2 linked regions of the Bacillus pumilus genome follow. The protein of the gene in region 1 binds, or shares a complex with, the protein of each later gene. Links are inferred from orthologs where the notes say so. Each region holds a gene or a part of one and is shown on either strand. Other genes may lie near its edges.

Region 1 (15,934 bases):
GGGGGTTTATCGGGTTTCTGACCCATATGTTTCATTTCTCAGAGGTGAGTCCCAATATGCTTCTTCAGCCTTTTGTGCTCGGAGAGTGGAAAAAGGGCGGACTTGGTACTTTTATCAGCATTGTGCTTTTAGGGGTTTTATCGATCGGAGCTGCCTTTATTTATTATGGGCTTTTGAAACGAATCAAAGGCTATTGGATGGGGCTAATATATGGCGCGATTTTATGGCTGCTCGTTTTTTACGTATTTAATCCGATTTTCCCAGATGTAAAGCAAGTCCAAGACTTACAGCAAAGCACCGTTGTCACGACATTTTGCCTATACATTTTATACGGTATGTTTGTCGGGTACAGTATTTCGTTTGAATATAATGAATTAACGAGCCAAAAGCTTGCGAGGGCACTCGGGAAAAAGACAGAATAAAGTGTAAATCACTTATTCATATGATAAAATATTTTTGGAAACGAAAGGTTTCTAAGGAAAAAGAAACAGATCTCGATATAGATTGAATTAGGGTGAAGGAGTGGTTGTATGCCTCATTTTCTTGTACTGAATGGGCCCAATTTAAATAGGCTTGGCAAAAGAGAGCCGGCTGTTTACGGAAGTAAGACGCTCACAGATTTAGAAACAGATTTGTTCCAGTTTGCAGAAAGAGCCAATATCCAGTTAACGTTCTTTCAATCGAATCATGAAGGAGATTTGATTGATGCACTCCACGAGGCAGAAGAACAGTACGATGGAGTCGTGTTTAACCCGGGGGCTTTTACACACTACAGCTATGCTCTAAGAGATGCCATTGCAAGTATTTCTTTATCCGTCGTTGAAGTACATATCTCAAACGTTCATAAGAGAGAGGAATTCCGCCATCATTCTGTACTTGCTCCAGTATGCCAAGGGCAAATCGTTGGTCTTGGTTTAGAAGGGTATAAATTGGCGATTCGTTATTTAGTGAGTGAAGGGGGAGCAGTATCATGAAACTTGAAAAATTAAGAACACTTTTATCTGATTTAGACATCGATGGTCTAGTCATTACGAGTAGCTTTAATTTACAGTACATGACCAGCTTTACTGGTTCAGCCGGTCTCGCCGTTGTTTCAAAGGACCGGGCAGCTTTTATCACGGACTTCCGTTATACAGAGCAAGCGAAGGACCAAGTAAAAGGCTTCGACATTATTGAACATAAAGGAAACATCGCAGAAACCGCGGCTCAAACAGCAAAGGAATTTGGGATCAAACGTCTTGGGTTTGAACAAAACCATATGACATTTGCCACGTACCAGCAGTATGCGAGTAAAGCAGGCGATATAGAGCTTGTTCCGGTCTCAGAATCAGTTGAAAAGTTGCGCTTGATTAAGTCTAGTGAAGAGATTAAGATATTAGAGGAAGCTGCGAAGATTGCAGATCACGCCTTTGATCATATTCTCACTTACATCAAGCCGGGCCTGACAGAAATTGCTGTCATGAACGAGCTTGAATTTTTCATGAGAAAAGAAGGCGCTGAAGGATCTTCATTCGATATGATTGTCGCCTCAGGTGTTCGTTCAAGCCTGCCGCACGGAAGAGCGAGTGAAAAGGTGATTGAATCTGGTGATTTAGTCACACTCGATTTCGGTGCTTACTATAAAGGGTATTGTTCTGATATGACAAGAACGATTGCTGTTGGAACACCGAGCGATAAGCTAAAGGAAATTTATCATATCGTATTAGAAGCAGAAAACGCTGGTGTGGATAGAATCAAGCCAGGCTTAACAGGAAAAGAAGCTGATCGCATCACACGTGACATCATTGAAAAGTATGGCTATGGTCAATACTTCGGGCATTCAACTGGCCACGGGCTAGGGATGGAAGTACATGAAGCGCCAGGCCTTTCCTCACGATCAGAGGTCGTCTTAGAAGAGGGAATGGTCGTGACAGTTGAGCCGGGAATTTACTTGCCAGATGTCGGCGGTGTGAGAATTGAGGATGATATAGTCCTGACAGCTGACGGCAATAAACGATTGACCCACTCACCGAAAGAACTTATCATATTATGATGGTGAAATGTAGGAGGATGACAAAATGATTTCAGTAAATGATTTTCGTACAGGCCTGACAATTGAAGTGGACGGCGGTATTTGGCGTGTAGTGGATTTTCAACACGTAAAGCCAGGGAAAGGCGCAGCGTTTGTTCGTTCGAAACTGCGTAACCTGCGTACTGGTGCTATTCAAGAAAAAACATTCCGTGCAGGCGAAAAAGTAGCGAAAGCTCAAATCGAAACAAAAACAATGCAATACTTGTATGCAAATGGCGACCAGCATGTCTTCATGGATACAAGTTCTTATGAGCAGCTTGAACTAAGTGAAACACAAATTAAAGATGAGCTGAAATATTTACTAGAAAATATGTCAGTTCAAATTGTAATGTACGGTGCTGAAACACTTGGAGTAGAACTACCAAACACGGTAGAACTAGAAGTAGTAGAAACAGAGCCTGGTATTAAAGGTGACACGACATCAGGCGGATCAAAACCTGCAAAAACAGAAACTGGTTTAATCGTCAACGTTCCTTTCTTTGTGAACCAAGGAGATAAACTAGTCATTAATACATCGGACGGTTCATACGTGTCAAGAGCGTAATGAACGAAGAAAGACTGTAAACCTTGTGTTTACAGTCTTCAGGTTGTTGACAAAGGGCTAAAATGATCTTTATTTTAGCCCTTTGTCTTCTTTACAGCGTGATAGAAAACCTTTGAAGTCTAGGAAGGACGAGCATCGGAGCGGAGCGAATTTGACATTCGTGAGCACCGAAGCGCAGATCTGACACCGAATGCGAGGGTTTGTCTACGCGCTGAGACTGTAAACCTTGTGTTTACAGTCTTTTTTTATTGTAAAACATATAAGACTCCCCAAAAGATTAACCTTCTCTCAATTCTCTCATTCATCTTTTTTCCTTCCCGAAAAACAAGACTACTTCCAGCTAGACAAGCATATAGTGTAAAAAAAGCTGGAGGTTCTATATGAAACATTTTCTCCCGGGCATCCATCCATCAGTCGCTGCGATGGCAGGCATGAGGTTTTTATCGGCAGTGATTGAACTGACGGCCGCCATTCTCATTTTAGTCACAAATGACGTTCGAAAAGCGGTTGTCATCAATAGTATATTGGCGATCATTGGACCGCTCATTTTTATTATCACAATGACGATTGGAATCTATCAAATCGCAGGGCAGTTATCCTATGCCAAGCTCCTCTTTATTTTCATTGGTGTCGTCTTTATTCTTGTTGGGATTTATAAGTGAAACGGCTTGGCATAATTAACATCTCCCATCATACATTTTAGAGAAGAAAAAAAGGAGGGGAATTCGTTGCGGAGTTTGTTGGATATTCTCCCGCACGCGATTGGACAAGAACTTAGACTGCTAAAAGAAGCAGAATGGGATCAAATAGAAGAAATTCGCATTCGCACGGATCGTCCTATTGAATTAATGCAAAGAGGAAAGCCGCGCTTTCTTTCTTATCACACAACAGGAGAAGATGCGTCACAGCTATTAGGCAGGCTGAGCAATTACAGCATGTACACACTTGAAGAGGAGCTAAAGCAAGGTTACATCACCATTTCAGGCGGACATCGGGTAGGACTTGCAGGCAAGGTGATCGTTGAACACGGCATTGTTAAAGGATTGAGAGATATCTCTTCATTTAATATCCGCATCGCAAAAGAAAAAGTCGGGATTGCGCTCCCCTTTCTTCCCTATTTATATGACGAGCACTGGTGCAATACACTGATCATCGGTCCACCGCAAACAGGGAAAACGACATTATTGCGGGATATAGCAAGACTTGCTAGTACGGGTACAAAAGCCATTCCTCCTAAAAAAACAGGCATTATAGATGAGCGTTCAGAAATCGCTGGGTGCATAAGAGGGGTGCCGCAGCACCAGTTTGGACACCGGGTGGATGTGCTCGATGCATGTCCAAAAGCTGAGGGCTTGATGATGATGATTCGGTCTATGAGTCCAGAGGTCATGATTGTCGATGAGATCGGAAAAAGCGAGGATGTGCAGGCACTTTTAGAAGCGATTCATGCTGGGGTCAGCATTATCGTTTCCGTTCATGGCTACTCACTAGAAGATGTGTATAAACGTCCATCATTGAAGCCGTTATGGGAGCTTCGCGTGTTTGAACGTTATGTTGAATTAAATCGTAAGGACGGTCCCGGCACGATCGGACGGATATATGATCAAGACGGACAAGAGATGAAATGGAGGCGGGGAGTGGACGTATGTTAAAGCTCATTGGCGCTATCTTGATTGTCTCGGCTACGACTTGGGGAGGGTTCGAGTTTGCCAAACGATATAGTGACCGGCCGAAACAAATTCGGCAGCTCCGGTTTGCGCTTCAGTCTCTTGAAGCTGAAATTATGTATGGTCAAACACCTCTAGCGCGTGCTGCAGAGCAAATTGCGTCGCAAGTAGGTCCTCCTGTGAATCGGTTATTCGAACAATTTGCAGAAAAGCTGAAAGTCGGAACTTTTTCTGCACGGCATGCATGGAATGAAAGTCTTGAGGATGTTTGGAAAAAAACCGTTTTAAAAAAAGGCGAATATGAGGCACTGAAGCACTTTGGAGAAACACTTGGCCAGCATGATGTCGCGTCTCAGCAAAAATATATCAAGCTTGCTTTAGGTCATTTGGAATCAGAGGAGAAGGAAGCTGAAATCGCCCAAGCCAAAAATGAAAAAATGGTCAGAAGCCTCGGATTTTTAAGCGGATTACTACTGATTCTTTTATTGATGTGAGAGGAAGGGAGTCGAGAGCATGGGCGTTGATGTAAACGTCATTTTTCAAATTGCTGGAGTAGGCATCGTTGTGGCATTCCTCCATACGATTTTAGATCAAATGGGGAAAAAGGAGTACGCTCAGTGGGTCACGCTGCTAGGGTTTATCTACATTTTGTTTATGGTAGCAACCATTGTAGATGATTTGTTTAAAAAGATTAAAGCCGTATTTCTATTTCAAGGATAGGGGAGGGCTTACAAATCGAAATCATACAAATTGTTGGACTTGGTTTAATTGCTACTTTTTTAGCATTAATCGTCAAAGAACAAAAGCCGACCTTCGCCTTTATGCTTGTTGTTTTTACAGGGTGTGTGATCTTTTTCTATTTAATAGATCAAATTTATGCCATTATCTCGATGATAGAAAAAATTGCGGCAAGTGCCGGTGTCAATATGAAGTATGTTGAAACCATTTTAAAAATTATTGGTATTGCCTATATTGCGGAATTCGGCGCCCAGCTGACAAAAGATGCTGGACAAGGCGCCATTGCATCAAAAATAGAGCTTGGCGGCAAAATTCTCATCTTGGTCATGGCAGTCCCCATTTTAACAGTCATCATTGAGACCATCTTAGGTATGATCCCGTCCATGACGTAATTGAAAAGAGGTGATGACAATGAAACGGGTGACAGCTGTTTTGGGACTGATGCTTTTCTTCTGGCTGATCGCTCCTCACGCAGGGGCAGAAGAAAAAGAGCCATTATCCAATGAAGCACCAGCAGCAGAAGAAGTGGCGGATGGACAGGCTGATGCACTTGAGCTTCACTCCATTAGTGACTTTTGGGAAACCATATTGGACGAGTATGGCGGCTTTCTGCCAGAAAGCCAAAAAGGAACAGTGAAGGAAATGATTGACGGCGATAAAGAGCTTTCTCCCCAGACATGGCTGAAAGCCTTTGTTCATTATCTGTTTCACGAGGTGATCGCAAACGGAAAGCTCCTTGGTACACTGATTTTACTCACCATCTTCTGTTCGCTATTGCAGCTATTGCAGAATGCATTTGAACAAAGCACTGTCAGTAAAGTCGCATACGCACTTGTTTATATGGTGCTGATCATTATTGCACTCAACAGCTTTCATGTGGCGATTTCTTATGCAACGGAAGCCATTCAAACGATGACCAGTTTTATTCTTGCTCTTATTCCTCTGTTATTAGCACTGATTGCTTCATCAGGCGGGCTTGTCTCAGCCGGATTCTTTCATCCCGTTATCTTATTTTTGATGAATACGAGCGGCGTTTTTATTCAATATGTCGTTCTTCCGCTTATTTTTTTATCAGCGATATTGAGCATTGTCAGTACGCTGACCGAACAATACAAGGTCACCCAGCTTGCCCAGCTGTTAAGAAATGTGGCGATAGGTGGGTTAGCTGTTTTTTTAACTGTCTTTCTTGGCGTCATTTCTGTGCAAGGTGCATCTGCTGCGGTTACGGATGGTATCGCACTTCGTACAGCCAAATTTATTACCGGAAACTTTATCCCCGTCCTTGGCAGAATGTTTACAGATGCGACGGATACCGTCATCAGTGCCTCTGTCTTACTTAAAAATACGGTCGGACTTGTTGGCGTCGCTATTTTCATATCAATTGCCGCTTTCCCTGCGATCAAAGTGCTCTCTTTAGCCCTTATTTATAAGCTTGCCGCAGCCATTCTTCAGCCATTAGGAGGCGGTCCAATTATCAGCTGCCTAGATGTCATTTCAAAAAGTGTGCTTTATATCTTTGCTGCACTTGCTGTCGTATCGCTCATGTTCTTTTTAAGCATTACCGTCATTATTACTGCTGGCAACCTGACCATGATGATGAAGTAAGGAGGGGACACCTTTTGAGTTTTCTCACGGAATGGATCACAAGTATTATTCTCTTTATCTTATTTGCGATTGTCATTGATCTTCTGCTTCCTAATTCAAGCATGCAAAAATATGCCAAAATGGTCGTCAGCCTCCTGTTGATTGTGGTGATGCTCAATCCAATTTTTGCTTTATTTCGGGCAGACCCTGACCAAATTTTCTCAGAATTGATGAAGGGGAAGGAAGAAGCACAGTCAGAAGAAATAAAAAATCAGATGAATTTAGAAAAAAAAGAAATACAAGCCTCTCAGCGTGCATATATTTTAAAGCAAATGGCTGTCCAACTAGAAAAAAGCGCAAAGGAGCCACTGGAGAAGGAGAGCTACGAAATGAAACACGTAGAAGTGTTGGCAGATGAAGAGCACCTGGATCAGAATATGGAGGCGGATCAATTTCGCATCAAAGCAGTTCTTTCCCCGCTCACAGGTGATGCTGTAGAAACGGTGGCAAAGGTGGACATTGATCTCTCCAGGCAAAAGGAGGAAAGCGCTGAATCTTCTAGCAAAGAGATCAAGAGGGTGAAAGAGACGCTTGCGAATGTTTGGAATACGAGTCCTGAGCACATTGCGCTGAACATTGAGGGAGGTGACGCAGCAGATCATGAATAACAAGGACTGGAAACAAAAGCTGAAATCATTCTTGCAACCGCCTGAAAAAGGTGAAGGGAAACCAAAATTAACGAAGCACCATTACTTGCTGCTTGTATTCATCATCGGCGTATCTTTCATGTTAGTCAGTCAGATCTTGTCACCGCCATCAAGCAAAGAACAAGCTGCTGTTCCTGCTTCTAAAAAAACAACCTCACAAGAGCAGGAGGTATTCAAGCCGGCATCGTCAAGTAAATCAAAGAATTCGATTGAAGATGTGGAGCAAGAATACGAAAATCAGCTGAAAGAAATTTTAGAAACCATTATTGGCGTTGAGGATGTATCGATTGTGGTCAATGTAGACGCAACTTCTTTAAAAGTGTTTGAAAAAAACAAATCCAATAAAAGCACAACGACCGAAGAAACAGATAAAGAAGGCGGCGTGCGAAGTGTCACCGATCAAACAAAAGAAGAAGAAATCGTCATCATCAAAAATGGCAATGAAGAAACGCCAGTCGTCGTGCAAACGAAAAAACCAGATATTCGAGGTGTTCTCGTTGTTGCTCAAGGAGTAGACAACGTTCAAATAAAGAAAACCATCATTGAAGCGGTTACACGAGTGCTTGATGTACCGAGCCATAGAGTGGCTGTTGCCCCTAAAAAAATCAAGGAGGATTCGGAATGATGTTAAAAAAACAAACGGTTTGGCTATTAACGATGCTAAGTTTAGTTGTCGTCTTAAGTGTGTACTATATCATGTCTCCACAAGGTGAAAATGCAGTGACAGTAGAAGAGATGAAATCAAAAGGAACGGAAGAGAAAAAGACTGAACCAGAAAAAGGAATGGACAAAGGCACTGAAAAAGGCGCTGATGAGAAGTCCACTGACAAAGAAACAAATGGTAAACAAGAGGATATCGAAACAAGCGGTGAAGAAGGAAAGGCTGTATCAGAGCAAACAGACGATGAGCTTTTTACAACTTACAGATTAGAGCTTGAAGATAAACGAAGCAAGCAGCGTGAAGAGTTCAACGAAATTGTATCTAGTGATGATGCAACAGCACAAGAAAAAAGCGAAGCGTATGACCAAATGACAGCGCTTAGTGAAGCAGAAGGAACGGAGCGTCAACTTGAAACCTTAATTAAAACAAAAGGTTATAAAGATGCGCTAGTGAGTGCAGAGGGGGATAAAGTGAGCATCACAGTTCGTTCTGACAAAAAATCAAAGTCCCAAGCGGCCGACATTATTGATATGGTCACAAAAGAAATGAGAGGTCTTGATAATGTAGCAGTCACTTTTGAGCCCTCTAACGAATAAAAAATGAACAGGCGCCCTTTGCCGAAAAGGGCGTTTTTTCAAGCGGTTTGACGCCCTCTCCAAGGTGCTCTCGCAAAGTGCTTCGCCACAATAGTAGTTGAATTCAATGAAATCCTCCTGTAAGATGGTTATAGTATGTACTTTTAGTACTAGCCTATAAAGAAAAAGATAAATCCATACATAGGGGTGCAAATCCATGTTAAAAATCGAAGAAATTCATGAACTGATTAAATTAATTGATGAATCAACAATTGATGAATTTACGTACGAAAACGAAGGTGCAAAAATCAAACTGAAGAAAAATAAAGAAGTCGTTCAGCAAGTTGCGGCACAAGCATCTGTGGCTCCTGTCCAAGCAGCTCCAGCTCAACAAGCTCCTAAAGCACAAGCTCCAGCTCAGACCGAAGCCCCTGCACAAGAGGCAGCTGCGTCTGACAATCTGCATAAAATTACATCCCCAATGGTTGGCACATTTTATGCTTCATCTTCACCAGAAGCAGGTCCTTACGTGACAACAGGTTCTAAGGTGAACGAAAACACAGTTGTGTGCATCGTAGAAGCGATGAAACTGTTTAATGAAATCGAAGCAGAAGTAAAAGGTGAAATCGTCGAAGTATTAGCTGAGAACGGTCAGCTTGTAGAATTCGGACAACCCCTCTTTCTAGTGAAAGCAGAGTAAGGAGTACGATCATGATTAAAAAGCTATTAATTGCAAACAGAGGAGAAATCGCAGTTAGAATTATCCGCGCTTGTAAAGAGCTTGGAATTGAAACAGTTGCGGTATTTTCTGAAGCGGATCGCGATGCGCTTCATGTTCAAATGGCTGATGAAGCATATTGCATCGGACCGACTGCTTCAAAAGATAGTTATTTAAATGTCACGAATATTGTCAGTGTAGCAAAATTAACAGGAACAGATGCCATTCATCCAGGATACGGCTTCCTTGCTGAAAATGCAGACTTTGCAGAGCTTTGCGAGGAATGCAACGTTATCTTTGTTGGACCAACTCCGTCAGCGATTTCCAAAATGGGAACAAAAGATGTCGCAAGGGAAACAATGAAGGACGCTGGCGTTCCGATTGTTCCTGGTTCTCAAGGAATTGTAAAAGATCTTGATGATGCTGTTTCAACAGCAGCAAGTATTGGGTATCCTGTGATTATAAAAGCAACTGCCGGCGGCGGTGGTAAAGGAATCCGTGTCGCTCGTAACGAAGAAGAGCTCATTAACGGTGTCACCATCACGCAGCAGGAAGCAGCGCAAAACTTTGGTAACCCTGGCGTCTATTTAGAAAAATTCATTGAAGACTTTAGACACGTGGAAATCCAAGTGCTTGCAGATCAGCATGGTCATACCATTCATTTAGGAGAGCGTGATTGCTCAATCCAAAGAAGAATGCAAAAGCTTCTTGAAGAAACGCCATCACCAGCTCTAAATGCAGACATCCGTGAACAAATGGGTGAAGCGGCTGTAAAAGCTGCAGAAGCTGTTGAATATACTGGTGCTGGAACAGTCGAATTCATTTATGATTATAATGAAGAGAAGTTCTACTTCATGGAAATGAATACCCGTATTCAAGTAGAGCATCCTGTAACAGAAATGGTCACAGGTGTTGATTTGATCAAAGAACAAATTAAAGTGGCATCAGGTGAGAAGCTTTCTCTTACACAAGAGGATGTTGTATATGAAGGATGGGCAATCGAATGCCGTATTAATGCAGAGAACCCAGAGAAAAACTTCATGCCATCAGCTGGTGAAATTAAAATGTATCTTCCGCCAGGCGGCCTAGGAGTTCGTGTTGATTCTGCCGCTTATCCGGGTTATGTGATTCCGCCATATTACGATAGTATGATTGCAAAGGTGATCACATATGGTAAGACGAGAGAAGAAGCGATTGCGAGAATGAAACGCGCGCTTCAAGAATTCGTCATTGAAGGAGTCTACACAACGATCCCATTCCATCTAAGATTGCTTGAGCATGAAACATTTGTGAGCGGTAATTTTAATACGAAGTTTTTAGAAACATACCAAATCATGAAATAATCACAGCTTTCGGAGGTGAATGATCGTGTCAGAAAACAATTTGCTTGAAATGAACCTTGATGAAGATCAATTAGGAAAAGTGCAAATTGCACCAGAAGTGATTGAAGTCATTGCTGGGATCGCCGCTTCAGAAGTCGAAGGCATTGCCGAAATGCGCGGCAATTTCGCTGCTGATGTAGCAGAACGTTTTGGTAAAAAAAATCACCGTAAAGGTGTGAAAGTAGATGTCTCTGATGAAGGCATCACAATCGATGTATATTGTGTGATTGAATTTGGCCTATCCATTCCAAAGGTATCCACTGCTGTACAAGAAAATATTCGTCAAACTCTTTTGAACATGACTGCCTTAACGATTAATGAAATCAATATTCATGTCGTTGGTATTCAATTTGATACAAAGTCAGCTGAGGCTGAAGTAGATCAAGAAATGTAAAAAAGAGTTCAAGTGAAACCAAGGAGGCATCGCCTCTTTGGTTTTTTAAAGCCCATTTTTGGGCCATTTCCGAATCATAATGACCTCATACTTGGAATGATTCGTTTTTCGTGACAGCTCGCATGGATCTTGGTGCGACCACGGTCAAAATATGTTATGATCTCTGTATGGCTTAACGACAAGCGGATAAAGTGGTTAAAGGAGTAAATAATGAAAAGAAGAACTGCAAGAGAAAAGGCGCTACAAACATTATTTCAAATTGATGTGAGTAATATTGATCCGAAAGAGGCCATTACACATGCACTGGATGAACAAGAATCAGATCCTTTTTTCGAGGAGCTGGTTTTCGGTGTGCTTGAACAAAAGGACAAGCTCGATGACATGATTTCACAGCATTTAGTGAATTGGAAACTCGATCGTATTGCAAACGTAGACAGAGCCATTTTAAGGCTGTCTGTGTACGAGATGGTGTATCAAGAAGATATCCCGGTTAGTGTCTCAATGAATGAAGCGATTGAACTGGCCAAATTATTCGGTGATGATAAAGCGCCGAAATTTGTAAATGGAGTACTTTCAAACATTAAAAACGACCTAAAGCAGCAATAGGAGGATTCGACATGACAGCAACAATCATCGATGGGAAAGAAACAGCAAAAGAAAAGCGTGAGCAATTAGCAAAAGAAGTAGAAGAGCTAAAACAAAAAGGTGTCACACCTGGTCTTGCCGTTATTCTAATCGGTGATGATCCGGCTTCACTTTCTTACGTACGCGGAAAGAAAAAAGCAGCAGAAGCAATGGGGATGCATTTCCAGCTAGATCATTTAGATGCTTCTTTAACAGAAGAAGAATTGCTTCAGCTCATTGATCAGTACAATGCGAACGATCAATTCCACGGGATTCTTGTTCAGCTTCCACTGCCAAAACATATTTCTGAAAAAGCTGTGATTGAACGTATTTCACCTGAAAAAGATGTTGATGGTTTCCATCCTCTGAATATCGGGAAAATGCTTCTTGGGGAAGACACATTCCTTCCATGCACACCAGCAGGGATTGTTGAATTACTCAACAAAACGGGTGTCAACCTTTCTGGAAAAGAAGTCGTTGTTGTTGGACGCAGCAATATTGTCGGTAAACCGGTAGGACAATTGCTGTTAAACGAAAACGCAACGGTTACTTATTGTCATTCAAGAACAGCGAATATTTCAGAACATACGTTGAAAGCGGATATTTTAGTTGTTGCCGTCGGTCGAGCAAACTTTATTAAAGCTGACCAAATTAAAGAAGGCGCTATTGTGATTGATGTAGGAGTCAATCGTCTAGATACCGGGAAGCTTGTTGGAGATGTTGATTTTGAAGAGGCAAAAGAAAAAGCTTCTTATATCACACCAGTCCCTGGCGGAGTCGGTCCAATGACGATTACGATGCTTGCACATAATACGGTTAAATCAGCAAAACGTACATTAGCATAAGCTTTATCCATTCATCCACCTGCATGCTGCTGGTGGATGAATGTGCGTTTTTGAAGAGGAGGAATACGTCATGAGTGAAAAAGCCTTTGTGACGGTCACAGCCCTTACAAAATACATAAAAAGAAAATTTGATGTTGATCCGCATTTGGAAGATATTTGGATCAAAGGTGAGTTATCCAATGTCAAGATTCATTCAAGAGGGCATGTGTACTTTACCTTAAAAGACGAAAACGCACGCATGCAAGCTGTCATGTTCCAGCGCTCTGCGGCGAAGCTGCCTTTTTCACCTAAGAGTGGAATGAAAGTATTTGTACGCGGCGGAATTCAAGTCTATGAACCAAGCGGCAATTATCAGTTATATGCGAAAGAAATGCAGCCTGATGGTGTTGGTGCTCTTCATCTTGCTTATGAAGAGCTAAAGAAAAAGCTAGCAAGTGAAGGCTTATTTGATGCGCGCTATAAAAAGCCAATCCCTGAATATCCAGAGGTTGTTGGTGTCATTACGTCTCCAACAGGAGCGGCTGTTCGAGATGTCATTACGACCATCAATAGGCGCTATCAGCAGGCGAAAATCATTGTGCTTCCGGCGCTCGTCCAAGGTGAGCATGCGACCCGTTCCATCGTAGAGCGGATCAAGGAAGCGAATGAAAAACAACTCTGTGATGTCTTGATTGTCGGAAGAGGAGGCGGTTCGATTGAAGAGCTTTGGGCTTTTAATGAAGAAGCTGTGGCAAGGGCGATCTTCGCATCAGACATTCCAATCATATCTGCAGTTGGGCACGAAACAGACTTTACGATCAGTGATTTCACTGCAGATATGAGAGCACCCACACCAACAGGAGCAGCCGAACTTGCTGTTCCTAGCACGACGGATTTAATAGAGCGAATCAAATCAATTGATATACGGCTAACAAGAGCTGTGAAGAATCAAACCTCACAAGCAAAAGACCGCCTTTTGGCGCTGCAGTCCTCTTATGCCTTCCGTTTCCCAAAGCGATTACAGGAGCAAAAAGAGCAGCAATTCGATTTGGTATTTGACCGTTTTCAAAAACAGCTGACAAGACAAATAGAGCAAAAACGCAGTCAGCTAGACCGCCAGACATACAGGCTGAAGCCACTTCATCCTAAAGAGCAGCTGCTTCAAGCGAAAAAACGTCACGCCAATGAAACAGAACAGCTCATTCGTAGTATGAATGTGCAAATGAAAACAATTCATTCGCAGTTCCAATCGGTTCTTGGTAAACTAAATGCATTAAATCCACTTCAAGTGATGGAAAGAGGCTACAGCTTAGCCTATAAAGAAGATGAATTAATAAAAAGTGTGAACCAAGTAGAGACGAAGGATCAGCTGACTATCACGATGAAGGATGGACGTCTCATTTGTGAGGTTATTGAGAAGGAGGGGTAATCATCATGACAGAATCCAATAAACAAAAAGAAGAACAAATGACATTTGAAGAGGCGATGAAAGGTCTTGAGGAGATTGTGGGAAAGCTCGAAGAAGGAGATGTACCACTTGAGCAGGCCATTCATTATTTTCAAGAAGGCATGACCCTTTCGAAGCTTTGTCATGAAAAATTACAACATGTTGAAAAACAAATGGATTTCATTTTAAAAGAGGACGGTGAGCTGGCTCCATTCTCGGTGAAGGAGGCAGATTCTGGTGACAAGTAATTTAAATGAATTTTTAACAACACGAAAACAGACCATCGAAGATTATTTATTTACATATGTTCAGGAATTGACGATTCCTAAAGACCTGAAATCTTCTATGCTCTATTCACTTAAAGCGGGCGGGAAAAGGCTTCGACCTGTTCTCGTTCTTGCTCTTCTAAATGCCTACGGTAAAAATGAAGAAGACGGTATACCTGTCGGCTGTGCGGTGGAGATGATTCATACGTATTCATTGATACATGACGACCTTCCTTGTATGGACGATGATGACCTTCGTAGAGGAAAACCGACGAATCATAAAGTGTACGGGGAAGCAACAGCGGTTCTCGCGGGTGATGCCCTTTTAACAGAGAGCTTCCGTCTGATTACATCACAGCTGTCTAGCAGCGTTTCTGCTGACAAAAAGCTCAGAATTGTAGATGAGCTTGTAAAGTCAGCGGGTGCGCTAGGAATGGTTGGCGGTCAATTTGATGACATGGAAGCAGAGCAAAAACAAGTATCGCTTGCTGAACTAGAATACATTCACGCCCGTAAAACAGGAAAGCTTCTCACATTCAGCGTCGCAGCTGGTGCAATGCTGGCAGGAGCATCAGATGACGATATCGAAAAGCTAAGGGAATTCAGCTATCATATTGGCATTGCGTTTCAAATCCGTGATGATATTTTAGATCTCGAAGGAAGCGAAGAGAAAATCGGAAAACGGGTCGGCTCTGATACAGCAAATGAAAAGTCGACATATCCTTCTTTATTAACGCTTTCAGGAGCAAAAGAAAAACTGGATGAGCACATCACGCGTGCAAAAGAAATCGTCTCAAATCTCCAATTAGAGCAGCAATTGCTGCATGGTTTATGTGATCTAATTGCCTCAAGAGATCATTAAAAACAGCCTAGATTTGAGGGTCCTCGAGCAATTGTGGTAAACTGTAAACAGTTTATTATGATGAGACAACTCTTATTCCCTACTGTTTTTCAAAGGAATAAGGCATTATAGATGTATATAGAAATTTTGTTGAAAGCGAGTTGATCCTAATTGGATCTTTTATCAATAAAAAATCCAACGTTTCTAAAAGGAATGTCAAATGCAGAATTAGAAGAGCTTAGCGCTGACATTCGCATGTTTTTAATTGAATCCTTAGCTAACTCTGGTGGGCATATCGGTCCGAACCTCGGAGTCGTTGAGCTGACTGTTGCGCTTCATAAAGTATTTGACAGCCCAAAAGACAAATTCCTCTGGGATGTTGGACATCAGTCTTACGTTCATAAGCTGTTAACGGGAAGAGGATCGGAGTTTGATACACTTCGCCAATATAAAGGGCTTTGCGGTTTCCCTAAACGAAATGAAAGCGAACATGACGTTTGGGAGACAGGTCACAGTTCAACCTCGTTATCTGGTGCGATGGGTATGGCAGCAGCGCGTGATATCAAAGGGACAGATGAATATATCCTGCCGATTATCGGAGACGGCGCACTCACCGGAGGTATGGCGCTGGAAGCGTTGAATCATATCGGTGATGAAAAGAAAGATATGATTGTGATCTTAAACGACAATGAAATGAGCATTGCGCCAAACGTCGGTGCGATTCACACAATGCTTGGCAGATTGCGTACAGCTGGCAAATACCAATGGGTAAAGGATGAGCTCGAATATTTATTCAAGCGCATTCCAGCTGTAGGTGGTAAGCTTGCTGCCACAGCAGAGCGTATTAAAGACAGCCTTAAATATTTACTTGTATCTGGCATGTTCTTTGAG
Region 2 (15,905 bases), 2.7 Mb from region 1 along the record:
CAAGCTCACGAAAAGCAATTCTAGACATTTTAAATTTTCGTAAGTAACCTCTAGGGCGACCGGTTAATTCACAGCGGTTTTTTAAGCGGGTAGGGGAAGAGTCTCTAGGTAATTTCCGTAAAGCTTCATAGTCACCTTGTTCTTTTAACTCTTTTCTTAATTCAGCATATTTCAATACAAGCTGCTGCCGCTTTTTTTCTTTAGCAATTTTAGATTTCTTTGCCACTTAAAACCCTCCTGGCTTAATGTTGGATTTTCCATTGAAAGGGGTCTTCAAACGTAGTCCAATTTTGATCAAATTCCTCAGGTGTGAGTAAGCATTGATCAAGTGTTCGAATGATATCTGCTTTAGGTAAATCTACGCCAATAAACACAAGTTTTGTATGCCTGTCACCAAATTCTGCGTCCCACTCATCAAGAAGCTCTGGTTCTTGCTTTAATATCTGTGCTTTTTCTTGCTCAGGCACGGCAGCAATCCAGTAGGCAATTGGTTCAATCTGAACAGATTTTCCAGCCTGTGAAATTAAAATGGTTAAATCATGATGTGTGGCAAGCCATGTAAATCCTTTAGCGCGAACGATTTGCTCTGGCATCTGATCTAACCAATGATTTAACCTGCTAGTATGGAAAGGAAGTCTTCTCTCATAAACAAAGGATGAGATGTTGTATTCTTCTGTTTCCGGCGTATGCTGAGAATGCCCAGCGTTGATTTCTTTAATCCAGCCAGCAGAAGCACTGGACTTTTCAAAGTCGAATAAACCAGTATTTAAAATGTCACTTGGCTTTACTTGCCCTTTTGAGGTTCTGATGATAGATGCTTCTGGTTGAAGTGTTGTCAGCACATGCTCAAGTCGGTCTAATTCTGAGTTTGATACTAGATCACATTTATTGATAATCAGTACGTCACAAAATTCAATTTGATCAATCAGTAAATCGGAAATTTCGCGTTCGTCATCATCTGAAACGGCTTGTTTACGGTCTAATAGACTTTCTCCTGACTGGAAGTCGGTCCAGAAACGATTCGCATCTACAACAGTGACCATCGTGTCTAGCCGGCAAAAGCGTGTTAAATCGATGCCCATTTCTTCATCAATATAAGAGAAAGTTTGCGCGACTGGAATTGGTTCACTAATACCTGTAGACTCAATGACAATATAATCAATAAGACCAGTCTTACATAGGCGCTCTACTTCAATTAACAAATCTTCTCTTAATGTGCAGCAAATACAACCATTAGATAATTCAACTAGCTTCTCATCTGATCGAGAGAGCTCACCGCCTTGTTTGACTAGTTCTGCATCAATATTAATTTCGCTCATGTCATTAACAATTACAGCTACTTTTAACCCTTTACGATTTTGTAGTACATGATTTAATATGGTTGTTTTTCCAGCTCCTAAAAAACCGCTTAATACTGTAATGGGTATTCGCTTATTCATTTCCTTCTGTCCCTTTGCCAACGATCATGTTCATTTCCGCCTCTCTTAAAAAGTAATGATTACGATTTGTAGTCTAAAAAATTATTTTGTTTCTCTATGAAGGGTATATTTCTTTAACCGAGGAGAATATTTTTTTAACTCCAGTCGATCCGGATTCGTTCTTTTATTCTTTGTTGTGATATAGTTTCTGTCACCAGTTTCCGTACAGGCTAAGGTAATTTTCACACGCATCAGTAATAGGGCCCTCCTTTAATTCGTAATGGTTACGATTTGTATTTTAAAATGATCACGAAAGAATGTCAAGCTTTGTAGGGTGATCATGCAAAATGATCAAACAACAGGGGTATCGAATGTTCATTGATACCCCTCTCGATTAATAAAAGTCACCAAGCTCTTCTTCGTATTCACCTTCATATTGCTGAATGTCACTAGGAATTTCTTGAAGAAATGCTAGACCGCCTAATATCAGCATCAGGATAATGGCGATGAATGAGAGAATGGCTGCGACAATACTTGATATGGCAAACAGCGTCTGCATTTTCATCATCTTAGCATATTGTTCCAATAACTCTTCGTAAGAAGTATCAGGAGCTTGAATTAATTGTTCAGCTGCGTTTACAGATTTTTGTACATGGATTCCCATCATAATGAGGAAGACGCCAAGTGCAGCAGGAAGAACAAGCCAAAAGCCAATAAGAATAGCTAGGCCGCCTGAAATATAGAGAAATATACTACCAACTTTTCCCCACTTTGTGATCGAATGAAGAGATTGAATGATTTTCTCAGTTTGTTGCAATGATGTTCACTCCTTTATGTATTCACTCTTTATCATACTTGAGCAGGTAGTACTTTAGGAAGAGTGAATGTAGAACAATTTTTAAAAATTTCTATCTATACTTTACTATTAATGGATAAATAAATTATCTTCGAATAAGAAAAAAGTAACATTTACCATGAAATTTAACGACAATTTATGTCAAAAATAAGATTAGTAGTTAAAAATAATTAGTAAAATTATCAAAATATGTTGTTAGTTGTCTTGTAATTGGTTATTATTGTGTTGTATTACCATAAAAATTGGAAGGTGGAATTCATATGTTAGATCGTTTTTTAAACAAAATGACCAATGTTCAACCTGCAGCTTCAAGATGTATTTTGCAAAAATTAGTCACTTCATGCAAGTCAGCACCAACTTGTTTCCTTCAAGGTGTTGGAACTTTCCGTTACTACGTGGATCGTGATACAGGTGAGATTTGTACTAGCCAAGAACGCATTAGATGTGGCTGCTAAATTCAAGGATTTTATTTAATAGGATGTGAACGCATGAGCATATCTTCAATCTCATTCTTAACAAATGCTATGCAGACGTCAAACAGTCGTCAAGCGAGTCAACCATCCAATTCTTTTTTAAACCAAGCAGCGAAAATTGTTCAAGGCGACCATTCTCCAGAAGAGAGAAAGGCATTATTTCAACAACTGACCCTAGTTCAGCAAGGAAAAGATTTAGAGCTTCATGTGTCTAAATTAAAGGAACTAGAGAAAGAGGTTCAAAAAGAATTGTCTTCTTCGTCCGTTACTGTGAATCAACATGGTGACCAAGTAGATATTTCAACTGAGGCTCGCAGTGAGTTTGAACAAGCTGAGGAACAAGCCACAGCTTCAAGTGAAGCTGGTGAAATTGCCGCAAGGGAAAAGGATCAGGATGTTCAGGTAGATCCAAAACAATAAAAAAAGAGGCATGTGTTTTTTGATCTTCACATGCCTCATTTATGTTTATTTTTCAAACAACCTTGAATAAAGACCATCTGGAAAAGGGGCTGCATATGAAATTGTTTCATCTTCTTCTACCATGATGTAATATGGAAATTCTTCAATCTGGAATATGTTAGTCATTTGTTCGTCCACTGAGATAATTCGCATGTTGGTTTGGTTATCACGATATAATTCTTGATCCTCTTCTTTCCCATTCTTTAGCAAAATACTAAAAGGAATGTCTAGTTCACGCTGCTTTTTCGTTTCTAAGAATTGTTCCAGCGATGGGATGCAATGCGGACATGCTGTGTCAGTGAATATAAGCAACTGTTGCTTGTGATTGTTTTGCAGTAAATCATTCATTTGAATAGGTGATGGTTTTTCGAGTAGCGGATGAACAAGTTTTTGTCCAACATGATGGACTGGTAAGATGATTAAGTCCATCTCGTGTTTTAGATAGATCATGATTCCGATCGTCAATAAAAGGCTGCAGACAATAAGAGTTAACTGTAAAAGTAAGATTGAAGTCATCGTATATCGTCCTCTCAGAGTGAAGTTACGCAGAGCTATCATAATATAAATATCAAAAATATGTCAATTATACTAAATGGTGTAAGGTGGAGCGTTTGATGAGTACAGTGAACCATTGTTTATATGCAATCTCTTATACTTGGAAAAGAAGTCGATCATATCTTCTGTTAACTCTATTCATCCAAGTGATCGTTGGCTTTATGCCTTTGGCTAGTGTCTGGATTATTCAAACATTGATTAATGAAATTATTTTATTTATGACTTCTTCTGGAGACATCCAAAAGGTTTTATGGTTATTTGGATTGCAAATGGTCATTGTGGTTTTAGGGTATGGGCTTCAATTCATTCTTCAGCTTAGTCAGCAGAAAGCGACAAATTTGATTGGTTTGCATTTGAAGGGTGAATTACTTCAAAAGGCGATCAGGCTTCCATATATTACATTTGAACACCCGTCTTTTTATAATGAAAGTCAACGTGTGATGAACAGTCATCAGCATGTTCTGAGTATGGTTAGAAGTATATTTACAATCATGAGCGCATTGATTACTGTTGTATCACTTCTCATTTATATGATTGGTATCCATTGGGGCTTGGCGGTTATTCTGATCTTATGTACTCTGCCTGTCTTATGGATTGAGCTTTTCTTTGGAGGCGCACGGTATCAATTAAACCGGATGTTAACGGCCAATGATCGAAGAGAAATGTATGTATCCGACCTTGTTGCACAGCGAGATTCATTGAAGGAAATCCGTTTATATGGAATTGGAGATTACCTTCTTCAAAAGTGGAAAGGTCATTATGTAAAAAGTGCAGATGAAAAATATAAATTACTAAAACGTCAGGTTCGCTGGGAGATGGCAGGCGGATTGCTTATGACATTTGCCTATGTGTGTTGTGGTCTTTTTATTGTCTTTCTTATCTTTCAAAAGAAATTAGCTGCGGGTACGTTTGTCGCTGTACTCCAAGCTGTGCAAAATATTCAAAGCGGTTTTCAAGATTTAACGAGGGAATGTTCTAGTTTATATGAAACGAGTCTCTATATTGATGAAATGAGATCTTTTCAAAAGAGAGAAGAAGAAATTGATGAGCAGACAGAGGAAGGGGCATCGCTTCGGAGGATTGAATGTATTCAGTCCATTACGCTTGAAAATCTCTCTTTTACCTATCCGAATATGAAAACGCCTGCTATTGAACATATACATTTTCATATCGATAAAGGTGAACGCATTGCATTGGTCGGGGATAACGGATCAGGTAAGACGACCTTGATTAAATGTTTGACCGGTTTATATGATCCAGACAAGCCGAATATGCAAAAGGTCAATGGTGAATCGATTTCGACCATTTATAAAAAATCATATCATGCGAGAATGGCTGTCCTTTTTCAAGATTTTATGAAATACGAATTCACTGTGAAAGAAAACATTGGGTTTGGCCGTATTGACGAAATAGATAAGGGAGAGCGCATAAGCACAGCTGCCCGGCAAGCAGGCATAGAGAAAAGAATTCATCAAATGGAAGAAAGATACGATGCGCAGCTTGGCCGTTTTTTTGAAGAAGGTCATGAACTGTCTGGCGGACAATGGCAAAAGCTTGCGATGGCGAGGACCTTTTTTAGAGAAAGTGATTTTATTATTTTAGATGAACCGACCTCTGCTCTCGATCCACTATCAGAGATTTCACTCATTCGAAAGCTTTTTGATCATACGCAGGATCAAGGGGTCTTATTTATCACACACCGTATGGGGGCGGCCCGCTTAGCAGACCGGATCATCGTGATGAAAGATGGTGCTTTCGTTGAAGAGGGGAACCATGAAGAGCTAATGGTGCTAGATGGAGAGTACAAAAGGCTTTACGAGGCACAATCCCAACTATTTCAACAAAAGGAGATGGCGTAAGGTGAGTGCCTTTTATTTTATAGGTGTCTATTTATTAGGAATCGTCTTTGCAGGTGCATGGATTGATAAAGTGAGAAAACAAACGGCGCATATTCAGCAGATGAATGCATATCGATTGCTGCCACCTACGCTCACGGCGCCCGTGTTTTATTTGTTTTTGACTGTTGAATTAGCTTGTACGAGCTTATTGTTCGTGTGGAACATGTCTCTTGTACCTGCGATTGGTCTAACCGCGCTTTTATGTATTTATACTGGAGCGGTCACCTTCAATTTATTGAGAGGACATCGTAACATTTCATGCGGCTGTGGAGGTTTGCTTGAAAATGATCATCTTCACTGGGGAATTGTGATTCGTAATGTGTTGATGCTGGCTCTTGTGATTGGGTTGTTTTATGTACATCCCCATGTAGAAACAATTCCGTGGACTTTTCATATTATTTGTTTTCTCATTGCAGTGGCTGTCTGTTTGATTATAGCGGTGGGGAAAACAATCATGATGTTCAAAAGAAAATGGGTGAATCAATTTGAATCGTTTATAGAAGGAGACCAAGTGAAATGACTGATATTCTACTAATTATTGTGTTACTCATTGTCATTGCTCAGCTGGCAGTTGTGTTTTTGCTTGCTCGCTTTATCGGGAAATTTATGAGTAAAATTAAATCCTTTGATGGGATTGAGTTAAAGGAAGCGGATATTGGTGATGCTGCGCCGTTATTTCGTAGCTATACACATTCAGGGAATAAGGTCATTTTAAAGGAGTATTTACAGAACGGAAGAGCCGTGATGCTGTTATTTGTAAATACCACTTGTATGACATGCAAAAGCATTTTGTCTGATATGCATCAGCACATCTCTAACGATGATACTCAATTCATTTTCATCAATGGCGATGAACAAGGAGATGATGGATTGCTCCTTCAATTGCTGCCAGATCATGCTGTGTATGTGCGCTCTTCGCAAATCATGGAGCTGTATGGGGTAACGGTTGTTCCGCAAGCGATTTTGATAGATGAACATGGTATCATCCTGCAAAGAAAAGCTGTTCAAAATGTGAAACAGTTTGAACAGCTGTTACACGCATCATAAAAAAGCGTCTCTTTGTTGGAGAGACGCTCCAGCGTGTAGACAAACCCTCGCATTCGTTGTCAGTCCTGCGTGCTGGTGCTCACGAATGTCAAATTCGCTCCGCGCCAGTACTCGTCCTTCCTAGAATTCAAAGGTTTTCTATCACGCTGAAAAGGAGACAAAGGGCTAAAATCAAGATCATTTTAGCCCTTTGTCAACAATCTGAAGCGTCTTTTTGTTGGAGAGACGCTCGTTTTATAATTCTTTTCCTAGAATGTCTAAATCGTATCTGCTGCCGTCCATCTCTGCGATGCGTGGCAGGTGACCCCATGTCTCAAAGCCGTGCTTTTTAAATAATCGAATGCTGGCTTCGTTGTGCCCGAAAATAAAGGCGAGTAACGTTCGAATGCCTAGTGAAGGTGCCAACTCAATGGCCTCTTGTAAAAAAAGTGACCCTAATCCTTTTCCTCGGTAGTCTTGGTTTAAGTAAATACTCATTTCAACGGTTCCGTTGTAGGCAGGTCTTCCATAAAAGGTTTCAAAGCTGAGCCAGCCATAAATATGACCATCCTCATCCGTTTTCACATAGAGAGGTCTTTTCTCTGAATGATTCAAAAACCATTGCCGGCGGTCTTCAACTGAAACTGGTTCTGTATCGGCGGTTACTTCTCTTGAAGCAATGGTCGAATTGTAAATATCAACGATTGCTTTGAGGTCATCTTCTGTTGCTATACGGTTGAAAGTTTTCACAATAAAGTCCTCCATCTTTTTTCATTCATCATACATATTATTGATGCGATTGCGCAAAATAAAAAGAAAAATGATTTCGTGTGTATATATTTTTTGAAAAGTGTTCAGAATGTTGCTGAGGTGATGAAAAATGAGAGAGGAAGAAAAGAAACGTACTTCCAAAATCACAAAAGTTCAGCAATTTTTCCGTAAGCGCTGGGTATTCCCTGCAATTTACTTGGTCAGCGCAGCGGTCGTGTTAACAGCCGTTCTTTGGTATCAAGCTGTATCAAAAGATGTGAAAGACCAACTATCTGATGGAAATCAAACAGGGCAAGAACAGCGTGATGATGCCGTTGAAGTTGGAAAGCCAATTGAAAATGTTGCCATGCCAGTCCAGAATTCTGATAATGTTTCTGTCGTGAAAAAGTTCTATGAAGCAGATGCTGATCAAAAAGAAAAAGAAGCAGCACTTGTAAACTATAATAACACCTATACCTTGAGCAAAGGTATTGATCTTGCAGACAAAGATGGCAAAGTGTTTGATGTCACAGCTGCTCTTAGTGGAACAGTGGTTCAAGCGAAAAAAGATCCAGTTCTCGGTCATGTCGTTGAAATTGAACATGAAGATGGATTATCGACTGTTTACCAATCGTTGTCACAAGTGAGTGTTAAAGAAGGCGATGAAGTGAAGCAGAATGATGTCATCGGTGCTTCTGGTAAAAATCTTTATGGTGCTGAAAGCGGCAACCATGTGCATTTTGAAATTCGTATGGAAGGTTTAGCGCTTAATCCACTTAGCTTTATTGACAAGCCTGTTTCAACTATTGAAAAGGCCGCACAAGAAGTGACGGAAGAAGCAAAAGAACCTGCTCAGCCCAAAGCTGATGAAAAAACGAAGGAACCTGCTGCTGAAGATAAGGCCAAAGAGCCTGCTGGAGAAAAGTCTGATGAGAAGGGGAAATCCTCTGATCAAGAAAAGTCTTCTGATTCCTCTAAAGACAGTAGTCAATCTGAAGAAACAAAACAATCTTAAGTCTTGAAACCTCTGTATATGAATCATGCAGAGGTTTTTTTCTGTCTTAAAAAATCCCCCGCACTCGGCGGAGGATGGTTTAAAGGGCGGCAGGACCTTCTTCACCTGTCCGAATGTTGATTGTATTTTCTATCTCATATATAAAAATTTTCCCATCCCCTGGTTCGCCTGTACGAAGTACCTTTTGAGCTGTTTCAACGACCTGTTCGACAGGTACTTCGCTGAGGACGATTTCAATCTTTAAACGTTCGTACACATTGCTTTCCTTTTTGACGCCGCGATATAACTCTGTATGTCCCTTTTGTAAACCGCAGCCGTGTACATTCGAAAAGGTAATGGAAGTGACACCAATCTTTCCAAGCTCCACCTTTAATGTTTCGAAATTGGCTGGACGTGTGACAATCTCCACTTTATACATTTTGCTCATAGAGACACCCCTTTTTCTTTAATCTTGATAAGCTTTTTCCCCATGCATGGTTAAATCAAGACCCACTGATTCTTCTTCTTCGGTTGCGCGAATCTTAAAGAAGAGATTCACCACTTTGATGATCACGTATGTCACAACAGCTACAAAAGCATAGGTGGCCACAATAGCGACGACTTGCTTCCAAAGTAAGCTAGGATCTCCATAAAATAAGCCATTGGCTCCGCCGTCATTGACAGAGGTTGTTGCGAAAAGCCCTGTTGCAATACCTCCCCAAGTCCCGCCAATTCCGTGAAGTCCGAATGCATCTAGTGCATCGTCATAGCCAAATTTGGCTTTGAGCGAGAAAACTCCCCAGAAACATACGATGCCGCCGATAATTCCGATAATAATAGAAGCAAAAGGTGTGACAAAACCTGCGGCAGGTGTAATTGCCACAAGACCTGCGATGCCTCCAGATATTGCGCCGAGCATGGTCGGTTTTTTGTTGATCATCCACTCGACTAACAGCCAGCCGATGATTCCCGCAGCCGCAGCAGTATTGGTGTTAATAAAGGCATACATGGCGACACTGTCTAAGGTAAGGGCACTTCCAACGTTAAAGCCAAACCATCCGAACCAAATGACAGCTCCGCCAAGAAGAGTATAAATCAAATTGTGAGGGGAAGAGCTTGCTGCTTCTTTACGCTTCCCGAGCACAATCGCTACAACTAGACCTGCCACACCTGATGAAATGTGAACCACGTTTCCTCCAGCAAAGTCGAGCGCACCCATTTCGCCAATCCAACCGCCTCCCCATACCCAGTGTGCGACTGGCGCGTATACAAATGTGACCCAAAGGAGTGTAAACACGACGACCGCTGAGTAGCGAATTCGTTCAGCAAAGGCACCTGAAATGATGGCTGTTGTTAAGACGGCAAAGGTCATTTGGAACATCATAAACAATGAATGTGGGATCGTCTCACTGTAGGAACCAGGTTCAAAGCCAACGCCTTTTAGTCCAACCCAGTCTAAGCCTCCGATCCATGCATTGCCTGGTGCGAAAGCTAAGGAATAGCCAAACAAGATCCATACGATAGAAACGATCGCTAGTGAAGTTAAGCTGTGCATGGTTGTACTTAAGACGTTTTTACTTCTCACGAGTCCTCCGTAGAATAAGGCTAAACCCGGTGTCATTAACCACACGAGTAGTGCGCAGAAGAACATAAATACTGTATCACCCATTTGCATGCTGCATTCCCCCTGAATCATTCAGAATTAATTGATTTCTTAATTCTTCATTATAGAGAGAAAAGTCATATATAACATATTCATGTAAGTTAATCTTACATGGTTTTTGGTTATATTCAATATAAATGGATGAAAAGTTCGTGAAAAATGAGAAAAAACATACATTGAGCATGAAAAATAAAGGGCGTTTGACCTATAAAATGGAGCTGAGAAACAGCTTGGTTCGTTCCTCTCGAGGAGAATCGAACAATTCTGATGGGGTGCCTTCTTCAACAATACGACCTTCGTGCATATAGACGACACGATCGGCAACTTCTTTCGCAAAGCCCATTTCATGTGTGACGATCACCATCGTCATGCCTTCTTTTGCGAGACTTTTCATTGTTTGCAGTACCTCGCCTACAAGCTCTGGGTCGAGGGCAGACGTAGGTTCGTCAAATAACATGACATCTGGTTTCATGGCGAGTGCTCTTGCAATAGCCACACGCTGCTTTTGACCGCCTGATAGTTTAGAAGGGTATACATTGGCTTTATCCGCAAGTCCGACCTTTTCTAACAGGACATTGGCTTCTGATACAGCTTGATTCTTTTTTGTTTTTTTCACCATAACAGGCGCCTCGATGATGTTTTCAAGCACAGTTTTATGCGGAAAGAGGTTGAAATGTTGAAACACCATGCCTATTTTTTGCCGCATCTCGTTTAATTGATCGCGTTTTGGGTGAACTGGGCTGCCATCAATGATGATTTCCCCATCATTTTTGATTTCTAAAAAGTTCATACAGCGGAGCAAGGTGCTTTTTCCAGAGCCACTGGCACCAATTAAGACGACCACATCATTTTCGTAAACAGTGAGATCAATATCCTTTAAAACATGCAGTTCTCCGAAGTGTTTATTGAGTTTTTCAACACGAATGAGTTCCTTTGATTCTGTCATGTTTCTCCTCCTAATGGTCACTGACTGATAGTTTTTTCTCAAAGGTTTGGACAGCAAATGTTAACAGCAGGACAAGGACTAAGTAATAGACGGCTACAACAAGTAAATAGGTCATATTGTCAAAGCTGTTTGAGCCTTGGGTCGTGGCGACGTTAAATAGTTCATTGACGCTAATAAAGGCGGCGAGTGATGAATCTTTTAAGCCAATAATGAACTGGTTGCCAAGAGGGGGGAGGGCGCGCCGCATCGCTTGCGGGAGAATGATGCGTCTCATTGTTAGAAAACGTCCCATGCCAAGAGAGCGTCCAGCCTCTTTTTGCCCCTGATCGATTGATTGGATGGCGCCTCTAAATATTTCTGCTATATACGCTCCATTATGAAAGGCGAGCGCAATGGAAGCGGCCCAGAAGTCGGGGATATTTAATTCTGTCAGTCCAAAATATAGGATGAAGATTTGGACAATCAGTGGTGTGCCGCGTACAAGGAAGATATAGGCGTTGGCGATATAACCGAAGACAGCCACGCGTGATATTTTCAATAAAGCAAAGAAGAGCCCGATGAACATGCCAATGAAGATGCTGATCACAGTGAGTTGTAGGGTGAGCAGCATTCCTTCTAAAAAAATACTTCTTGAATCAATCAGCGTCTGAAAAAAATGTGATAGGGTAGGCAAAACAATCATCTCCATTTGAAGAAAGTGCGCCTAAAAAAGGCGCACAATCGTGGTTTTAATTTTGTTTGACCGTGATATCTTCATCAAAGTATTTCTCGCTAATTTGTTTGAATGTTCCGTCCTTTTTTAATGCGTCAATTGCATCGTTGATCTCTTTTATAAGCTGTTCATTTTCTTTAGATACAGCGATTGCCTGCTCACTTTGTCCGAGTCTTTCTTGCGCTTCAATCTTTAATTTTTTCTTCATGGCTTCTGCACCTGTGGCGAAATCCGTCACGACTGCATCGTGTTTTCCGTTGGCTAGTGCTTCTAAAGCGACGACATCACTGTCGTAATATTTTGGTTCCTGCCCGCTATGTTTCTTTGCGATATCAGCATAGGACGAGCCTTTAGATACAGCGATTTCTTTGCCTTTTAAATCATCAGCCTGCTCAATGTCTGCTCCTGGTCTTGTGAAAATTTGCGGACCAGAGTAGTAGTAGGGCTTAGAAAGAAGGACGTGTTTTTTTCGTTCCTCATTGATGGTATGACTTGCAACTGCCGCATCGAATTTTCCAGATTTCACACCTTCGACGATGCCTGCGAATTTATATTTCTTCTGTATAGGCTCGAGGCCTAGTTTGTCACTAATCGCATTGCCTACATCGATATCAAAGCCTGACATCTGATTTCCATCCATGTAACTGAACGGGTGAAATTCACCTGATGCTGCAAATATAAACTTCCCATCCTCCAAAATTGGCGACCCTTTCGCTGTAGAATTACGTTTATCTCCGTTCCCATTTGTTTCATTTGAACCACACGAAGACAGAAGTAATACTGCAACCGATAAAAGGGCTGGGACCCAAAACCGTCTTTTCTTAATAATAAGCTTCTCCTCCTTTTTAGCCGTTCTCCATATAAGGAGAAAGTAGGCTTTTGAATATGTGTAGCATCTTACCATTTGTTCCTCATATTCTCAATTTTATATGTGTTTTTCCAACACTCGCCCTTTTTAAAATGTATGTCTTGCTTTTCCAAGAGAGAACTTGAATTCATCAGGGTAAAAAAGGGAAATGAATCTCATAATAACGGAAGGATTGGCAAAAAACATGCTAGATCACAAAGAGGGGGGTAGGTGTATGAAGAAGTGGAGAGACAACCGAAAAGTCTTTTTAACTGCAATTGCCTTTGGGACAATGTTAAATCCGTTGAATTCCTCAATGATTTCTTTGGCCTTGCATCAAATTCAGCATGAATTCGGTTTGTCATTTACGACTGTATCTTGGCTGATTTCGTCTTTTTATTTAGCTAGTGCGGTGACGCAGCCGGTGAGCGGCCGGATTGGGGATCATGTGATGAGCCGGAGAACATTATTTTTATTCGGACTAGGTCTTGTGGCGGTCTCAGCTATCTGTGCGCCGTTTGCCCCGACGTTTGCGGTGCTGATTGTGATCCGGCTGTTGCAGGCAATTGGGAGCAGTGCCATTTATCCTTCTGGTGTCGGACTTATTCGGGATCATATCCAAGAAAAGCAGGCATCGGCGTTAGCTGTATTGTCCATTTTTGCTTCGGCGATGACGGCGCTTGGCCCGACACTTGGCGGCTTTTTGATGACGATCGGCGGCTGGCCAGCGATCTTTTTAGTGAATCTGCCTTTTATTTTGATTAGCTTCTTTCTTGGACTATCTTTGTTTCCGAAGGAACAAAAAAAGAGAAAGCTACGTATAGGTGAAACGGTACGAAAGCTCGATTTGCCAGGGATGCTTCTTTTTACCGTTTGTATTGTCCTTTTGCTTTCGTTTTTATTATCACTAGGTCATGGCATTCAATATGTACAGGGGGTTCTTTGTCTCTTGAGTGCAGGCGCTTTTATTTGGTGGGAGTATCAGGTGGATGAACCGTTTATTCAAATTCGGATGTTCAGACAGGAGCAGCGGCTGTCACTTGTGTATGTGCAATTTATCATTTTAAATATCTTTTTCTATTGTCTTTTCTTTGGTTTGCCGAGCTATTTCCAGGATGAATTAGGCTGGCGTGTGGAAATGACAGGTCTTTTTATGCTTTGCATGTCTGGGGTGAGCATCATTATCTCTCCGCTGACGGGAAAGTGGGTGGACCGAGGGGATGAACGTCATCCGGTATTAGCCAGTGCGGTATTGATGCTGGCTGGAGCCTCTGCGATGACCTTCTTTTTTATTCCGGCACCATTATGGGGAAAAGGGCTAGTTCTAGCTTTGCTTGGACTTAGTTATGGGATTGGAAATGTTGCGCTGCAAGCAGCGATGCTCAAGGCAAGTCCTCAGCATATGATTGGCACGTCCTCTGGGCTTTTTCAAACATGCCGCTACCTTGGTTCTATTCTTTCGTCTGCTGTTCTCGGTATGCTGTTTGGAGACGAAATTGCTGGTCCGCATTTTGAGCAGTTAGGCTGGACGCTGATCATTATTTCCCTTACCGGCATCGGTGTCAGTCTTTATTTTTCGAACAAGGTCAAAGAAGGACGGTCAATAAAAAAAGCGGTGCGATAAGTGGAAGAAGAATCTTCATCACGTTATCGCAAACCGCTTAAGAGTTAGACAGGTCAGAGCCCTGATCCTTTTGCTTCCTTCTGAATATTTTTCCTTCAATTGTCTCATAGAAAGTGACGATGCGATCAATTGGAGAGTCAAAGAACTTCCATAATTTATTCATGATAAACACGACCACAATCGATACAATCAAGCTGCCTAAAACATCTAATGGATAATGGTGACCGACCCAGATGCGGGAGAATCCTGTGAGTAATCCAAAGACGAGCAAGATGTTACCAAGCTTTTTATTACGAGATCGAATGGCAAGTGAAAGAGCCAGTGCACCTGTTGTATGGTCACTTGGGAAGGAAGCGTCTGCTGAGTGCGGAATGAGTGTGTCAACTTTATGCGCCACAAACGGCCGCTCCTCATAATGAAACAGTGTAATGGCAAAATTGACGATAAGTGCCGCGATGCCTGTTACACCAGAAAAGAAGACATGCTTCTTAAATTTGTGATTACCTAAAAACCAGCAAATCAATAAAACAAGGGCATACACAAGAAGGGCCTTTTTCGTAATGAAAATCATGGCCTGATCTAAAAACTCAGAATGATGAGCCATCCCGTGTATCAATTTAAACAGTTCGTAATTCAAAACATCACCTATACCTTCGCTTAATGCCAACTATTTTTCAAATAATCGTCTATTTGAAACATCCTATATTTTAGCATGTTTCCGTTGAAGTTTAAAATAGAATCCTATTCTGATAGGGAGACCTTCTGTGCTTTTGCTTCTTGGGGCTTTCGTTCGCTCCAATAAAAAACAATCATACTGAGCAAGACAACAATACCTGCAATGAGATATACATTTGAAAAATCGGTGAAGCTGACAAGAAGACCAAATACAAATGAGCCAGCAGCAATCCCCGTATCATATAAAGTGAAGAAAGTAGCCGTCGCATAGCCTGTACGGTGAGCTGGCGAATGCTGAATGGCAAGTGTTTGTAAACATGGTACTAGTGATCCATAGCCAAGTCCAATGACACCACCTGATAAAAGAAGCATTGTAGCTGAATGTGTAGCTGTCAGCATCCATAAACCAATCGCAAAAAGAGCAATCGAAGGATAGATCACAATGTGAGGTCCTACTCGGTCAAAAAGTCTGCCTGTAAATGGACGTGATCCAAGCATTGCTGCCGCAAACACAATAAAGAAATAACTGCTTGCCCCCATCAAGTCAAGGGAATTGGCATAGACTGAAATAAATGAAATGATCGGCGAATAACAGAAGGAAATAATGATACCGACTGCTGCTGTTTTTAATGCACCTTTTTCAAACAAGTGAGAAAAAGTAAATCGGAAGACGACACTACCCCCATCTTCAAGCTCTGGCTGTCTGATTAGCATCGTAAAAGCGGCACCAATGGTAACGATAATGGAGAAAAGAAGGAATAAGGAATGGAATCCTACTTTTCCTACTTGATTCAATGCAATAAATGGACCGATAACCACAGCAAGGTTCATGGACATGACAAAGTAGCCGAGTCCTTCCCCGCGTTTATGTTTTGGAATCATATCTGCTGCTATGGCACTGGTTACTGTCGTCAAAATGCTAAAAAAGATGCCCTGCACGAAACGCAGCATGAGAAGTGTTTGGAATTGATCAATTGGGATGTATAAATAAGTGAGTAAGGCAAATGCC

The links.
Region 2: the proteins of GPS65_RS15265 (region 1) and GPS65_RS02000 are in contact, whole or in part, in a crystal structure (PDB 3TUF), measured with the Bacillus subtilis proteins. The link is inferred for Bacillus pumilus from one-to-one orthologs.

What each region holds. Positions count from the first base shown.
Region 1 is NZ_CP047089.1:3,082,113-3,098,046, reverse strand. The notes cover bases 6,753-9,751. They hold GPS65_RS15265 (SpoIIIAH-like family protein), read left to right. Parts: upstream 6,753-7,935; coding sequence 7,936-8,568; downstream 8,569-9,751. Other genes in these bases: accC (acetyl-CoA carboxylase biotin carboxylase subunit), read left to right, coding at 9,259-9,751; accB (acetyl-CoA carboxylase biotin carboxyl carrier protein), read left to right, coding at 8,765-9,247; spoIIIAG (stage III sporulation protein AG), read left to right, coding at 7,265-7,936; spoIIIAF (stage III sporulation protein AF), read left to right, coding at 6,753-7,272. Outside these bases: GPS65_RS15325 (YqhR family membrane protein), read left to right, coding at 1-422; aroQ (type II 3-dehydroquinate dehydratase), read left to right, coding at 531-974; GPS65_RS15315 (M24 family metallopeptidase), read left to right, coding at 971-2,032; efp (elongation factor P), read left to right, coding at 2,058-2,615; GPS65_RS15305 (YqhV family protein), read left to right, coding at 2,996-3,277; spoIIIAA (stage III sporulation protein AA), read left to right, coding at 3,344-4,267; stage III sporulation protein SpoIIIAB, read left to right, coding at 4,261-4,776; spoIIIAC (stage III sporulation protein AC), read left to right, coding at 4,796-5,002; spoIIIAD (stage III sporulation protein AD), read left to right, coding at 4,999-5,412; spoIIIAE (stage III sporulation protein AE), read left to right, coding at 5,432-6,625; more of spoIIIAF, read left to right, coding at 6,640-6,752; more of accC, read left to right, coding at 9,752-10,608; GPS65_RS15250 (Asp23/Gls24 family envelope stress response protein), read left to right, coding at 10,634-11,041; transcription antitermination factor NusB, read left to right, coding at 11,252-11,647; bifunctional methylenetetrahydrofolate dehydrogenase/methenyltetrahydrofolate cyclohydrolase FolD, read left to right, coding at 11,659-12,510; xseA (exodeoxyribonuclease VII large subunit), read left to right, coding at 12,581-13,918; and 3 more genes. UniProt on the Bacillus subtilis protein: Involved in forespore engulfment. Forms a channel with SpoIIIAH that is open on the forespore end and closed (or gated) on the mother cell end.
Region 2 is NZ_CP047089.1:398,458-414,362, forward strand. Bases 6,538-9,507 are described here. They hold GPS65_RS02000 (stage II sporulation protein SpoIIQ), read left to right. Parts: upstream 6,538-7,565; coding sequence 7,566-8,450; downstream 8,451-9,507. Other genes in these bases: GPS65_RS01990 (TlpA family protein disulfide reductase), read left to right, coding at 6,538-6,706; GPS65_RS01995 (GNAT family N-acetyltransferase), read right to left, coding at 6,941-7,450; GPS65_RS02005 (P-II family nitrogen regulator), read right to left, coding at 8,530-8,877; GPS65_RS02010 (ammonium transporter), read right to left, coding at 8,896-9,507. In the rest of the region: rpsN (30S ribosomal protein S14), read right to left, coding at 1-226; GPS65_RS01950 (GTP-binding protein), read right to left, coding at 243-1,439; rpmG (50S ribosomal protein L33), read right to left, coding at 1,521-1,670; GPS65_RS01960 (DUF5362 family protein), read right to left, coding at 1,813-2,235; GPS65_RS01965 (hypothetical protein), read left to right, coding at 2,535-2,729; GPS65_RS01970 (hypothetical protein), read left to right, coding at 2,763-3,167; GPS65_RS01975 (thiol:disulfide interchange protein), read right to left, coding at 3,213-3,722; GPS65_RS01980 (ABC transporter ATP-binding protein), read left to right, coding at 3,821-5,620; GPS65_RS01985 (MauE/DoxX family redox-associated membrane protein), read left to right, coding at 5,622-6,179; more of GPS65_RS01990, read left to right, coding at 6,176-6,537; more of GPS65_RS02010, read right to left, coding at 9,508-10,104; GPS65_RS02015 (amino acid ABC transporter ATP-binding protein), read right to left, coding at 10,298-11,038; GPS65_RS02020 (amino acid ABC transporter permease), read right to left, coding at 11,049-11,726; GPS65_RS02025 (transporter substrate-binding domain-containing protein), read right to left, coding at 11,767-12,654; GPS65_RS02030 (MFS transporter), read left to right, coding at 12,833-14,221; GPS65_RS02035 (undecaprenyl-diphosphatase), read right to left, coding at 14,259-14,858; GPS65_RS02040 (MFS transporter), read right to left, coding at 14,963-15,905. UniProt on the Bacillus subtilis protein: Involved in forespore engulfment and required for anchoring membrane proteins on the forespore side of the septal membrane. Forms a channel with SpoIIIAH that is open on the forespore end and closed (or gated) on the mother cell end.